4 regions of the Paenibacillus sp. J22P90 genome follow, and region 2 is predicted to be linked to each of the others. Evidence: riboswitches for the same ligand, from Rfam matches in the RefSeq annotation. Region 2 holds a riboswitch; each other region holds the start of a gene.
What was found. Region 2 has a riboswitch for cyclic di-GMP ahead of AC58UX_RS28105 (PilZ domain-containing protein). Riboswitches for the same ligand answer to the same signal wherever they lie in the genome.
Positions count from the first base shown of each region.

Region 1: it holds a riboswitch for cyclic di-GMP, as region 2 does, so the genes downstream of both, AC58UX_RS12220 (methyl-accepting chemotaxis protein) here and AC58UX_RS28105 (PilZ domain-containing protein) in region 2, are expected to answer to the same signal.
Region 3: it holds a riboswitch for cyclic di-GMP, as region 2 does, so the genes downstream of both, AC58UX_RS28590 (sensor domain-containing diguanylate cyclase) here and AC58UX_RS28105 (PilZ domain-containing protein) in region 2, are expected to answer to the same signal.
Region 4: it holds a riboswitch for cyclic di-GMP, as region 2 does, so the genes downstream of both, AC58UX_RS07190 (hypothetical protein) here and AC58UX_RS28105 (PilZ domain-containing protein) in region 2, are expected to answer to the same signal.

Region 1 covers NZ_JCAUAY010000003.1:426,140-429,263, reverse strand. Annotated here, with positions in the region: gene AC58UX_RS12235 (MFS transporter) at 1-138, opposite strand, end outside; gene AC58UX_RS12230 (autorepressor SdpR family transcription factor) at 308-586, shown strand; gene AC58UX_RS12225 (SdpI family protein) at 583-1,221, shown strand; cyclic di-GMP riboswitch class I at 1,430-1,521, shown strand; gene AC58UX_RS12220 (methyl-accepting chemotaxis protein) at 1,602-3,124, shown strand, end outside.
Region 2 covers NZ_JCAUAY010000011.1:165,439-168,562, forward strand. Annotated here, with positions in the region: gene ychF (redox-regulated ATPase YchF) at 1-270, opposite strand, end outside; gene AC58UX_RS28105 (PilZ domain-containing protein) at 349-1,083, opposite strand; cyclic di-GMP riboswitch class I at 1,209-1,295, opposite strand; gene tadA (tRNA adenosine(34) deaminase TadA) at 1,572-2,009, shown strand; gene AC58UX_RS28115 (DUF1648 domain-containing protein) at 2,039-2,521, opposite strand; tRNA gene AC58UX_RS28120 (tRNA-Arg) at 2,694-2,767, shown strand.
Region 3 covers NZ_JCAUAY010000012.1:75,783-78,906, forward strand. Annotated here, with positions in the region: gene AC58UX_RS28590 (sensor domain-containing diguanylate cyclase) at 1-1,630, opposite strand, end outside; cyclic di-GMP riboswitch class I at 1,703-1,794, opposite strand; gene AC58UX_RS28595 (phosphatase PAP2 family protein) at 2,004-2,660, opposite strand; gene AC58UX_RS28600 (malate:quinone oxidoreductase) at 3,013-3,124, shown strand, end outside.
Region 4 covers NZ_JCAUAY010000002.1:526,821-529,944, reverse strand. Annotated here, with positions in the region: gene AC58UX_RS07195 (MDR family MFS transporter) at 53-1,276, shown strand; cyclic di-GMP riboswitch class I at 1,392-1,485, shown strand; gene AC58UX_RS07190 (hypothetical protein) at 1,594-1,899, shown strand; gene AC58UX_RS07185 (exopolyphosphatase) at 2,023-2,937, shown strand; gene gloA2 (SMU1112c/YaeR family gloxylase I-like metalloprotein) at 3,008-3,124, shown strand, end outside.

The DNA.
Region 1 (3,124 bases), on a different contig from region 2:
GATGACCCATGATCCGAGATCGGCCGTTATACTGAGATCTTGAATAATACTTGGAATCGAGACGTTGAACATCGTCGTATTCATGACAACAATGAATAAGCCTATTGTCCAAACGGGCATTACAATTTTATCGTTCATGTGGATTCATCCTGACTAAAGGCGAGATATGAGTATGATTTTTCTATTATAAACCTACATCGTCTAATAGCCAAAACGAATTAGGGCACTTGCCAATTGACAGGTTGCAAAATAGAACGTACAATTTATTATATATTTAGATAAATATCTAAATAAGGAGGAAACCCATTTGAATGAGGCATTTAAAGCGCTAGCGGACCCAACTCGTCGTGAAATTTTACAGCTGCTGCGAGAAAAGAGTATGAATGCTGGTGATATTGCTGATCATTTTAAGATTAGTAAGCCAAGCATTTCGCACCATTTGAACCTGCTTAAACAGGCGGGACTTGTACTTGATGAACGTCAGGGGCAACATATCATGTATACCTTGCACACCACAGTTGTTGAAGACGTCATCGGATGGATGTTTAACATACTTAACAAAAAAGATGAGGAGGAACAATCATGAAAAAATGGAAGGAGATTTTATTATATGTGGTTAGCCTTTCCCCAGCGATAGGTGGCTTAGTGTTGTACAGTCGTCTTCCGGATACGATGGCGAGCCACTTTGACCTGAATAATGAAGTGAACGGTACGATGAGCAAAGAAATGTCGCTTCTCATGCTGGTGCTGCTGGGTTTGCTGCCGCTATTCATGCGGGTATTGAGAAATGTTGATCCAAAGAAAGCGAATTACGAGAAATTTCCTGCGGCATTTGAGGTGACGCGGTTCGGGGTTAGCATCCTTTTAGCTGTCGTAGGTTGGGCGATCATTTTCTTTAACTTAGGGTATAGCCTTGATTTCCAGAAAATCACCATGATCTTGATAGGCGCGCTGTTTACCGTGATGGGCAATTTTTTAACGCAAGTGAAGCCCAACTATACGTTTGGCATACGGACACCATGGACGCTCGCCAATGAAGAAATTTGGAGAAAAACACATCGTTTGGGCGGTCCGCTGATGATGGTGGGCGGAGTGATTTCGTTTATTGCTGCATTTGTAATGCCCTCAATCGCCATCATCATCTTTATAGCGGCAATACTCATCAGTTCCTTAATACCTGTTCTGTATTCCTATGTGATCTTTACCCGTCTTTCAAAGTAAAAAGGTTATTTATAGACTGCCAGCGATTCGCTGAGTGGTCTTTTTCATTGCGGTCAAAATTTTTGACAATCGACAAAATTTTACAAATATCGCTATGTACACAAATTTGTTTGCTACCTATAATAAGCAATAGGATATGTGACTTAAGTAATGTGACTAAAGTAACAGAGAGTGATTGATGTAAGGTTTTTATTGGAAAAACGAACCTAATAGAAAAGGGCAAATCATTGGAAACAATGAGACGCAAAGCCATGGCCTAACGCATACCTATTTGTATGCTACGGTTGACAGGTTGCCGAGTTTGAAGGGATCATCCTTAATTCGGGGTGGTCTTTTTTTGTGTAACAAATCAACAACCATTTTCTAGGGGGAAGCTTGTCATGAGAGCAAAAAAACGTGTCATGCAATTCATCGTTATCGGAACACTGATCTTGGCTTTACTCGTACATGGCCTATCAAGCTTTACACATGGATCCATGCATCATGACGCACTGACAGCATCTTCTCCCACATCATCGTTCCTGTTTCAATGGTTATTTTGGTTGCCTATTGCCCTTGTTAGTCTCAGTTTCATTGTCTACATGTTCCACAAAGATCATGCTTGGCTGCCATTCCTACATACATTATCACTCACTTTTTGCAGCTTCTCCATTATTGCTGGGGGGCAAGGTATGGTTGAGTACCATTTTTCAATTTTCATGGTGTTGGCCATTCTGATGTATTATGACAACATTAAACTACTCTTGTTCAGCACCGTGTTATTTGCCGCACAGCATCTGTTAGGCTATCTCTTCTTTCCAGAACTGGTATATGGGGCAAAAGTGTATGCGTTTTCAATGGTTACCATTCACTTAGTGTTCGTGATTCTCTTTATTGGAGCAGTCATTTACCAAATCGTCTCAGGCCGAATGGCAACTAAAGCCTTCGAATCCGCTCAAAACGATAAAATGCAGCAAACCGTGAAAGACATCATCGGTCGACTTTTTGATACTTCGCAGGAAGTAAGGATGAATTCCAATGGACTTTCGGTGCAATCCTCCGAATTGAATCGCTTAACATCTGAAGTCGTTCAAACGATGCAAAAAGTTGAGCAAGCGGCAATCCATCAAGAGCAAGGGGTAGAAGTGAGCAGAACGGCTGTAACTGAAATGTTAAAAGATACATCACTCATCGCAGAGAATTCGTCCAATGTATCCGAAATTTCTAACCAAGCCGCGCAGGAAGCGGAAAGAGGGAATCAACTGATCCAATTGGCTGTCCACCAAATGCAATCGATGAATAACACGATACATACGACTGCCGAAAAGGTGAAAGTACTTGGCGAACGCTCGGAAGAAATTAACCAAATCGTTAACTTGATTACAGATATCGCTTCACGTACGAACCTGCTGGCGCTGAATGCTGCCATTGAGGCTGCGCGTGCTGGAGAGCATGGCAAAGGCTTCACCGTCGTAGCCAGTGAAGTCCGGAAGCTTGCCGAGCAGACGAGTTCCTCTGCCAAACAGATCGCTGATCTCATTCAAGATGTGCAATCGAATAATGAGGCATCCATCGCTTCTATGGATCGGGTTATTGTGACCTTCGAGCACGGAAATGACGCTGTTGTTGCAGCAGGGCATGCTTTTGAACATATAGCCAAAGCTGTTCATTCTATTGCCGTACAAATGCGAGATATTAACGGAGCATCCCAGCAGGTTTCCGCAAGCACACAGCAATTCAGCGTGACGATGGAGGAAATTTCGCACCTTTCTACACAGCTGGCGAAGAACGTGAAATCCGTCAGCAAGCGGACTGATCAGCAGGATCAGCTCATTTGCAAAACGTCGCAGTTAGCGGATTTATTAGGTGCGCTAAGTGATAAATTGAATGACATTATGAAGACGACTGAGCAATCATTCTCCCA
Region 2 (3,124 bases):
AAATTTATTCCCAAGGCCCTCGCCTTTGCTCGCACCCTTAACCAAACCCGCAATGTCAACGAATTCGAAGGCTGTCGGAACGATGCTCTTCGGCACCACGATTTCCACCAGCTTCTGCAATCTCTCGTCTGGTACTTCTACTACCCCAACATTCGGATCGATCGTACAGAACGGATAATTCGCAGATTCTGCCCCCGCCTGTGTAATTGCATTAAACAATGTCGATTTTCCTACGTTCGGTAGACCGACGATACCTGCTTTCAAAGCCATTGTCGTTACAACTCCTTAATTTTCGAAAATCATCCTTCTTATTATATAGTACTTGGAGGGCAAAAAAAAGCCTGCAAGCTATTGATTGGCTGCAGACTTTTTTTCCATTGCTTTTTTGAACTCGTCATCACGCTTCTGTTCGAAGTAAGTTGCGATCTGATTACGCAGGATAAACCCGCGCAGCGCATTGCTTTGTTCCTCTGGATAGCTTTCGAAAGTAGCCCCGTAATAGTAGCTGTCTTCCAGCTTTTCTTTCCGTATAATTTCCAACTTGCACGGCAGCTCAAAGCCTAAATCCAACTCGACTTGGAGGAGGCACTTTTTATGAAGAATCCCATCGATCATGGAGTTATCATTGATGGTAAACCCAATTCCATTCATTGAGATATTTTTAATCGCGAGTTCGATCGGATTTTCAAGGACATGCTGCTCTTTTTGTGTGATGTTTTGAAAACCGATAATTTGACCCGTATTTTTCACTTCTACCCGCGGGAATTCCCGCTTCTCCGAAAACTTTTTCCGATTCTCAGGTGGATTAATCACAATGAGTGAACCAGGTTCCCTCGCTACGACAGTTGTTTGAAAAACAAACAGACCCGATTTCGTATATAACGTCATTTTCGCTTTATCCCCAAGCTGAAACACATCATATTCCGGCATTTCAATCTCGATGATGTCCCCTTGCGCATAGGTAAGAATACCTGTCGACACGAAATCGTCCTTAGCCAGAACAGCTTTGGAATCGATCAATACTTCTGCATCATATCCTTCTTTACTCCCATACCGTTTCAACGCATCCTGTTTCATCGCCATGTGCACCAACACCTCTCCTTCTACAAATGGATTTTATACAACTTCTCCGCACAAAATAGACAAAGAGAGACTGCTCCATAATAAAGAAGCAGTCCCTCACCTTAATCAATTATTATGCATCGATTTTCGGTAACCAGGCTGCCATAGTTCAATAGAACCGTAGACCCTCAGCTTTGCGTCCTTGCTTTTCAACAAGTTTGCTATTGTCGAACCCTGCTATGTCATCGTATGTAAGATCGTCATTATGGTCTAAAAGACCCACTGTTATCACCATTATACGTAGCCCCTATATTTCTTTCAACTAAAATCCTTGCATGGGCGATGTTTTTATTGTATGAATGTGTAGTGGATGAAATATCCACAGGTTTATAAGTTATACACAATGTTATCCACAGCTTGTTAACAACGAATATTTGTTCTGTTTTTTATTCACATGTGGATAAAATATTATTGCGAGGTGTCCCCCTGTGGATGAACATATTCCCTGGATGCGAGAAGCGATTGGCGAGGCGCTAAAAGCTGAAGCTATCCGCGAAGTCCCGATTGGCGCAATCGTCGTCCATCAAGGTCAAATCATTGGCCGCGGCTACAATTTGCGTGAAACAACCCTAGATCCTCTTGCCCATGCCGAGATGATTGCCATTAAACAAGCGAGCGAGCATTTGCAGGCTTGGCGTCTGTTGGACTGCCAGCTCTATGTGACGCTGGAGCCTTGCCCGATGTGTGCAGGTGCGATTGTACAAGCGCGTGTTCCGCAGGTTATTTACGGTACAGTCGATCCGAAGGCTGGCTGTGCGGGGACGTTGATGAACTTGCTGCAGGAGGACCGGTTCAATCACCGTGTCGATGTGGTCAGTGGCGTTTTGCAAGAGGAGTGTTCGACGATGCTGACGCAATTTTTCCGGAAATTACGGGGAAAAGCTTAGGGGTTATGAGGGGCTTAAGGCCCCTCATTTTACTTTAATTGTATCGAACGAACGATGAAAAAGATGATCGTGCCAAACAGCATCAACAGGATGAAGCCCAACACCCACCAATTCAGATCGGCGTTGCCCTCCTTGGCGCTTTGGACAATAGACCATTCAATGAAGCCGAACAGAATCACAATCACCGCTTTTAAACTGTTCATAAATAAGCGAGCATTCTGGTATTGTTCACGGGCATTCTGAGGCGTAATCGACGTCGGATAATTGTACACGTGCGGGACATTGCTTAGGAGCGTCAAGCCAGCATAAACAATGATGCCTATGAGTGGCAAGGCAATTAGGCTCATTTTGTTCCCCCAACCATCGATCTCCCCTTTACCGTTAAAATGCGTCGGAATCCGCTCAGGCAGGTCCTGCCACACGTAGGCGACATAAGCGATTATACTTACGATGACTACAAGTGAGATGACATCAAGGATGGTTTCTGCTTTGGACTTGGGAAATTGAACCACGGGGCGATGCTCCATATGGCACCTTCTCTCTATGGGTTTAGTCATCGATTATGATGATTGCTTAACCTATTCTTTATTCACTGTATACTTTCCTTGCGAGATACCTTCACTTTGTCCTTGGGCTAAAATGGTTGCACCCCCAAAACATCTCATGTTAGAATGACGATACTATGCGCCCGTAGCTCAGCAGGATAGAGCAACAGTTTCCTAAACTGTAGGTCGTACGTTCGAATCGTATCGGGCGCGTATAGATGATCTTAAACCTTGATAATTCAAGGTTTTTTTGTTTTTTTCAGAAACGTATGGTAGCAATATGAACAACAGTCTGTGTCAAAATATATGTAGACTGTTGCCTAAACCTTATGAGACTGTTGGTATGCCTAGCTAATAGAATTATGTGTAACCTTCTTCTGGTCGATCTCAGGAGGATAAACTAATGTCTATTGGTATTAAATCGGATATCTTCATATTCATTAATTTCAACTGCTAATCTAAATCCTGTCTTCTTATAAGATGTTTCAATGCATGCTTGATAGGTTAGTTTCCACCGATTTTGATAATCTATAAACAGCCTACCTTCGTTGGGGTCATTCAATTGAAGGA
Region 3 (3,124 bases), on a different contig from region 2:
GAGGAACTTTCATGCGCATATCATGCTGGAAAAATTGGTAAGTGTTTCGTCCCTGATCCTTGGCGGCATACATGGCCTGGTCTGCATGTTTGAGCAGCTCCTCCTGCGTATCTCCATCATACGGATACATGGAAATCCCGATATTCGTAGAGACGTAAATATCTCCAATGTCCAAATGAAAAGGAATCTCCAACAATGCGATGATGTTCTGGGCGTGCTCTCTGATCGAATGTGGATTCCCTTGGGGAAGCAGAATGACAAATTCATCGCCGCTTAGTCGAGAGACGGACCCACTCTCAGGTAAGCAACTCGAGAGTAAAGCAGCAAATTTTTGCAGGGTGTGATCGCCAACCAGATGACCGAAGGAATCATTAATCCATTTGAATCGATAAATATCTAGAAACATAACGCCGAAGGTCTCATGGTGTCGCTGTGCGTGAGATAAAGTATGCTGGAACAGTTCATTACATTGATTACGGTTAGGCAATCCAGTCAAATGATCAAAGTAAGCTAATTGATGAATGAGTTCTTCCGATTTTCTTTTTTCGGTTAAGTCCCGGAGGTAGGCCGTATAAATGGTTCTCCCCCCATAGACGATATTCGTTATGATAATTTCAGCCGGAAATGTGCTGCGGTCTGCTCGGTACGCAGTCATTTCAAAGCGTCTGCCAATGAAGGAATCGGCTTTTTGACTCATCAGCTGGTATAGCGATGCGGCATCTTGTCCATCTTGATCGAAAGGAAAAAGGAGATCGAATAGCGTACGTTTCAGCGCTTCTTTGCGCGTGTAGCCGAATACTGCTTCTGCTGCCGGATTGAACTCAATGATCCAGCCCTGTGACTTGAACATGAAGATACAATCGATGGCTGATTCTAAAATAGAAGCTTTAAGCGCAATCTGTTCAGCCAATCGCCGATCCACGGAGAGGGAGCTAATAAAACTGATTGCGAAGATGAGCAAGGTTCCGAAGGCCACATACATGGCGACTACAAAGAAGTCCATATTCACAGCCTTGGCACTATGCGGATGGGATACGGCAGGAAACGTCATGACAGCGGACGTCATCCCCGTGTAGTGCATGGCAGTAATCGCGATACTCATAATAAGGCTGCTAAGGGGTAGACGGTGATGGTTTCGTTTAAAAAAGAAGTAAAGCGCCGTTATGGACGCGAATATAGCGATCACAATAGATAAAGTAAGAGGTAATATCTTATATTGGATAGTTACATGTTGCAAGGCAGCCATCCCGATATAATGCATGCCGCTAATCGCTAAGCCCATGAAGGTACCGCCAATAAGGAACCTAGAGCGGATGGAGCTCGCTTGAAAGGCGACGAGAAGTCCGACCAATGCGCCGCCGACGGCCACAAGAATGGAGATACTGACAAGCGAAATATCATAGGTTACGTTACTGGGCAAATGAAAGGCTAACATCGCGATGAAATGCATGGACCATATGCCTATGCCCATCACGAGCGCACTGCATATAATCCAGCTCTTCTGATGCCATCCTTCGGAAGTAGATACTTTACGAGCTAGATTCAAAGCCGTATACGAGGCAAGCAGCGCAATTACAAACGAAAGCAGGACAAGCACGAAATTATAACTATCCGTTAGCGAATGGTGCATCAGAGAGCCCTCCTACTATTTTCCCGGCATCAAAAAAAGGATCATCCCGAAATAAAGGATCATCCCTTCATATCCGGCAACCTGTCAACCGTAGCATCCCAATTGGTATGCGTTAGGCCATGGCTTTGCGTCTCACCGTTTCCGATGATTTGCCTTTTCGATTTGATCTTCATTTGTGCTCAGTACCGAGTAAACCCACTACTATTTAACTATTATAAAGTAGGTAAAAAATACCTGTATATAGCGATAAAAGCGGGATTTTGTCGAATTTAATTAAGAAAGTTAAAGTCTGCCCATTTTTTTACTTTATAGGTAAAAAACACGGCTTAATCACTTAGGAAAGTGGCTATTCCGTGTTTGCTGAGGTTTATTGTTAACTCGACTTATTTTTGTTATATCGATTCTCCATATACCACTGAAAGATCCAAACGACTAACGTAAACCAACATCCACTAGCGAAATAAGCGCCTATTACATCACTTGGATAATGGACACCCAGATAGATCCGGCTAATCCCAATGAGAAGAATCATACTTATGCTGCTCAAAATGACCACGGTCCTGCCAAGCTTTGAGGGAACATGTCTCCAAAGTAGAAACGCTAGTGAAGCGTATAAGGCGAAGGCTGCCATGGAATGGCCGCTTGGAAAGCTGTAGCCCGTCTCTTCAATTAACCTGTGAAGGGTAGGGCGTTCTCTCTGATAGATGATTTTAAGCAGCTGATTCCAACCTACGGTGCCAACGAGCAGAATTAGAAACACAATGATTTCTTTGCGGTGATGCAGGAACTTAAATTGAATAAATAGGCTGCAAAGAAAAATGACAATAACAGCGGGTGTCGAACCTATATAAGTAAACACATGCATCACGGAAGTTAGCCATGGCATTTCCATCCCTTGAATCCATGAGATGATGGTGCTGTCAAAAGCTGCAATCCACTGCCCCTTTATCATGGAAGCCACTAGAGTAAAGCAAATGAAGAAAAGCATACTGAAAATTAGAAGAGTAGTGACTTTCCATTTAGATTTCATAATCAAGTTAACTCCTATCGCGAGTCAATTAGCTATTATTTTGAATGAATTTGGGCATACTTTTTATTGCTAATAATTGGAGTGTTTCTTTGCCTCTAGTCCATTGTACCCTAAAAGTCTCCTCATAATATGACAAGGACATGAACTCCTGCCCATGAGTGTAAGACTTCTTCGCTGCAGTTCTTGTCGTATCGCTAATAACTATCTATAATAGTAAGTAATATTTTAATCGAAAGTTTCATCATGGATCCAGAAAGGTGTATGACTAGGTCGCGCCCTGGCTTGCTGTAGCGCCTAAAACAGGTGGCGCCTACATCCTTTCTGCAAATTTTAGGGTATAAGGATGGTAAAAATGAGCAACAGAGAAACTAAAACAGACGTCATCTTAATTGGTGCGGGTATCATGAGTGCGACATTAGGGACAATTCTGAAAGAACTAGTACCTGATTGGAAAATTACCGTTT
Region 4 (3,124 bases), on a different contig from region 2:
TTTTTTATTAACCATGGGTAATTTATTTGTCGGCGAGAGGAGTCAACATCTAATGAATCGTATGCGTCATTTTCTTCAATCCTATCATCCCATTGTACATACGCTAATCTTAGGTACTGTGATGGCTCGAGCTGCCTCCTCAATGAGTTTACCGTTCCTAGCCATTTATTTGGCCAAGCACTCTGATATGAGCCCCGGACTCATTGGTATCGTGATTGGAATGGGCGCTTTAGCCGGAACGTTCGGCGGATTTGTTGGCGGCACGCTGTCAGACCGATTTGGAAGACGAGTGATCATGCTCGCTGCTCTCTTTGGATGGGGGTTCGTTTTCTTAGGCTTCGGTGTTGTAAAACTACCTGTCCTGTTTATGCTGCTCAATATGCTTAATGGGCTATGCCGCTCATTCTATGAGCCTGTATCGCAAGCGCTAATGGCAGATTTAACGGAGCCGGCCAAAAGGAGGCAAGTATTCTCACTCCGCTACATGGCGATTAACGTCGGTGTGGCCGTAGGTCCTCTACTGGGCGCATTCTTTGCGACAATGAACGGAGCCTTGCCCTTTTTGCTTACAGGGATTATCTATTTGATCTATGGGATCACACTTTACGCACTTCTCATTAAGTTCGGCATTAAAAAAATCGAAGGCGAAAAGAAATCCATTATTACTTTCCGCTCGGCGTGGGATGTTATTCGTAAGGATATGACCTTCCGTTTATACATTATCGGTGGCATTATCGGAGCGATCGGTTATTCTCAGGTTATGGTGACGTTGTCACAGTACCTTCAGAGGGATTTTGCAGATGGGGTCAAAATGTTTGCGATCCTCATGAGCGCCAATGCCATTGTCGTCATCGCGATGCAGATCCCCCTTGGGAGATGGGCGGAAAAGTATTCACCTTTAACAGCCATCGTCGTTGGAAACTTGATGTTTGCGATTGGTGATTTCGGCTTCGCTTTGTCACATTCGTTAGCTTGGCTCATCGTCTCGATGGCGATCTTCACGTTCGGTGAAATTTTGAATTATCCTGCGGCTAACATGCTGATTGATAAGCTGGCGCCTGAGCATATGCGTGGAACCTATTACGGTGCTCAAACGTTAACGAACATCGGCCATTTTATGGGACCTTGGATTGGCGGCTTTTTACTCGTATCCTACGGTGGTCAAACACTATTTATGATCATTGCAGTTTTATCGTTGGTTGGATCAATTTTCTATTGGAGAGGCACAAAACGTCAAAAAAACGTGAAAATATCGTCGAAAATGCAAACTTTTTGATGAATTTCGTAAAAATAGTTCCTCCGCACTATTCGATTTCAAATCATCATCCCTTATCCTTGAAGTATAGGAAGTCATGATTTAGTAGACTCAACTTCACAGATTTTGCAAGTACTCACGACAAAGGCAAAACTGGCGAAAGCCAGCGACGCAAAGCTACAGGGGCTTTACTTCTCCTGCACAGGACAAGCAGCCAGCCAGCCGCCGAACGATTGGGAATTCACTTTAGAACCCCTCTAGTCGGTTCACTACGGTGGGGGTTTTTCTCTGTCATAGCGAAAAAAATGAACAATTTGCACTAAGGAGGCCCTAGCGGCATGAAATCGGACAATCAATTACATGAGGAACAGAAGGCAACATCGTTATGCGGTAACCATGTTGCGCGTTTGGTGCCATCGATGGATGGACCTAAGCTCATGATCAACCGTGAAGAATATGCGCTCAACGAAGCTTGTTGGGATGTCGAAATGTTTCACGGAAGAAACAATAGCATTCTCATTTTTTACTGGAAAGGTGAAGTTAAGCTTTCTGTGAAAATGCCCCCAATGGCGCAAATCGAAGGCTTCGTCACAAGACTTTTCCAATGTCTTTCATCCAAATTGAGAGCGGTTCAACCTATCTAGGTGAATCGCTCTTTTTTTCGCACAAAAGTTAGAGATTTTCTCGTTGTCACGAATCGACACTAGCTGATATAATACTTACAATTAGTAGTTCTTAGGGACTATGTCGAGGGAGATGCATAGCATATGAGATTGATCACACGTTCCGATTTCGATGGTTTAGTATGTGCAATGCTCTTCAAACAATTAAACATGGTGGATGAAATGAAATTTGTCCATCCCAAAGATATGCAGGACGGGCTGATCGAGGTCTCTGAGAACGATATTTTGGCGAATGTCCCTTATGTACCGGGGTGTGGGCTATGGTTTGATCATCACTCCAGTGAGCTCACACGGATGGGGGAAGCCGTCGAATTTAAGGGGGAAACGCGGATCGCTCCAAGCGCAGCGAGAGTTGTGTATGATTACTATGGCGGAAAAGAAACCTTCGGCGATATCGATGATATTATGCAAGGCGTAGACAAAGCGGATTCCGCGCAGTTTAGCAAAGAGGATATTTTGAATCCGAGCGGCTGGGATTTGCTTTCTTTTATTATGGATGCTCGTACTGGGTTAGGGCGTTATCGGGATTACCGCATCAGCAACTATCAGTTGATGGAGGATCTGGTTGAGCATTGTGCAACGAAATCCGTTAGTGAAATTATGGAGCTTCCGGACGTGAAGGAGCGTGTTAGTCGATACTTTGAGTTGGACGCGCTCTATCGGGATATGCTGCAAACGTACACGCGGGTGGAAGGTAATGTGATTATTACGGATCTTCGCGATGTGGAAACCATTTATCCAGGCAATCGTTTCATGGTTTATGCACTTTATCCGGAGCAAAACACATCCATTTGGATCGTAGATGGCCGAAATAAACAAAACTGCGTATTCGCATGCGGTCACAGCATAATTAATCGTACCGCACAGACGAACATTGGTGATCTGATGCTTCAACATGGCGGAGGCGGTCATCAGGCTGCAGGAACATGCCAGGTGGCTTATGAGCAGGCGGATGAGATTTTGAGTAAAATTGTTGAAACGATGCAAGCAGCAGGTTAGAATAGATAGATAAGCCGCAGGATGGGTGCAGCCCAGCATGCGGTTTTTCTTTGTAAGGAGGTGTCACAGAATGGAATTAAAGCAAATTCATCATGTTGCGATTATTAGTTCGAATTACGAAATTTCTAAGCATTTCTATGTGGAGTTACTCGGACTCACCTTCATTCAGGAAACATATCGCGCCGAA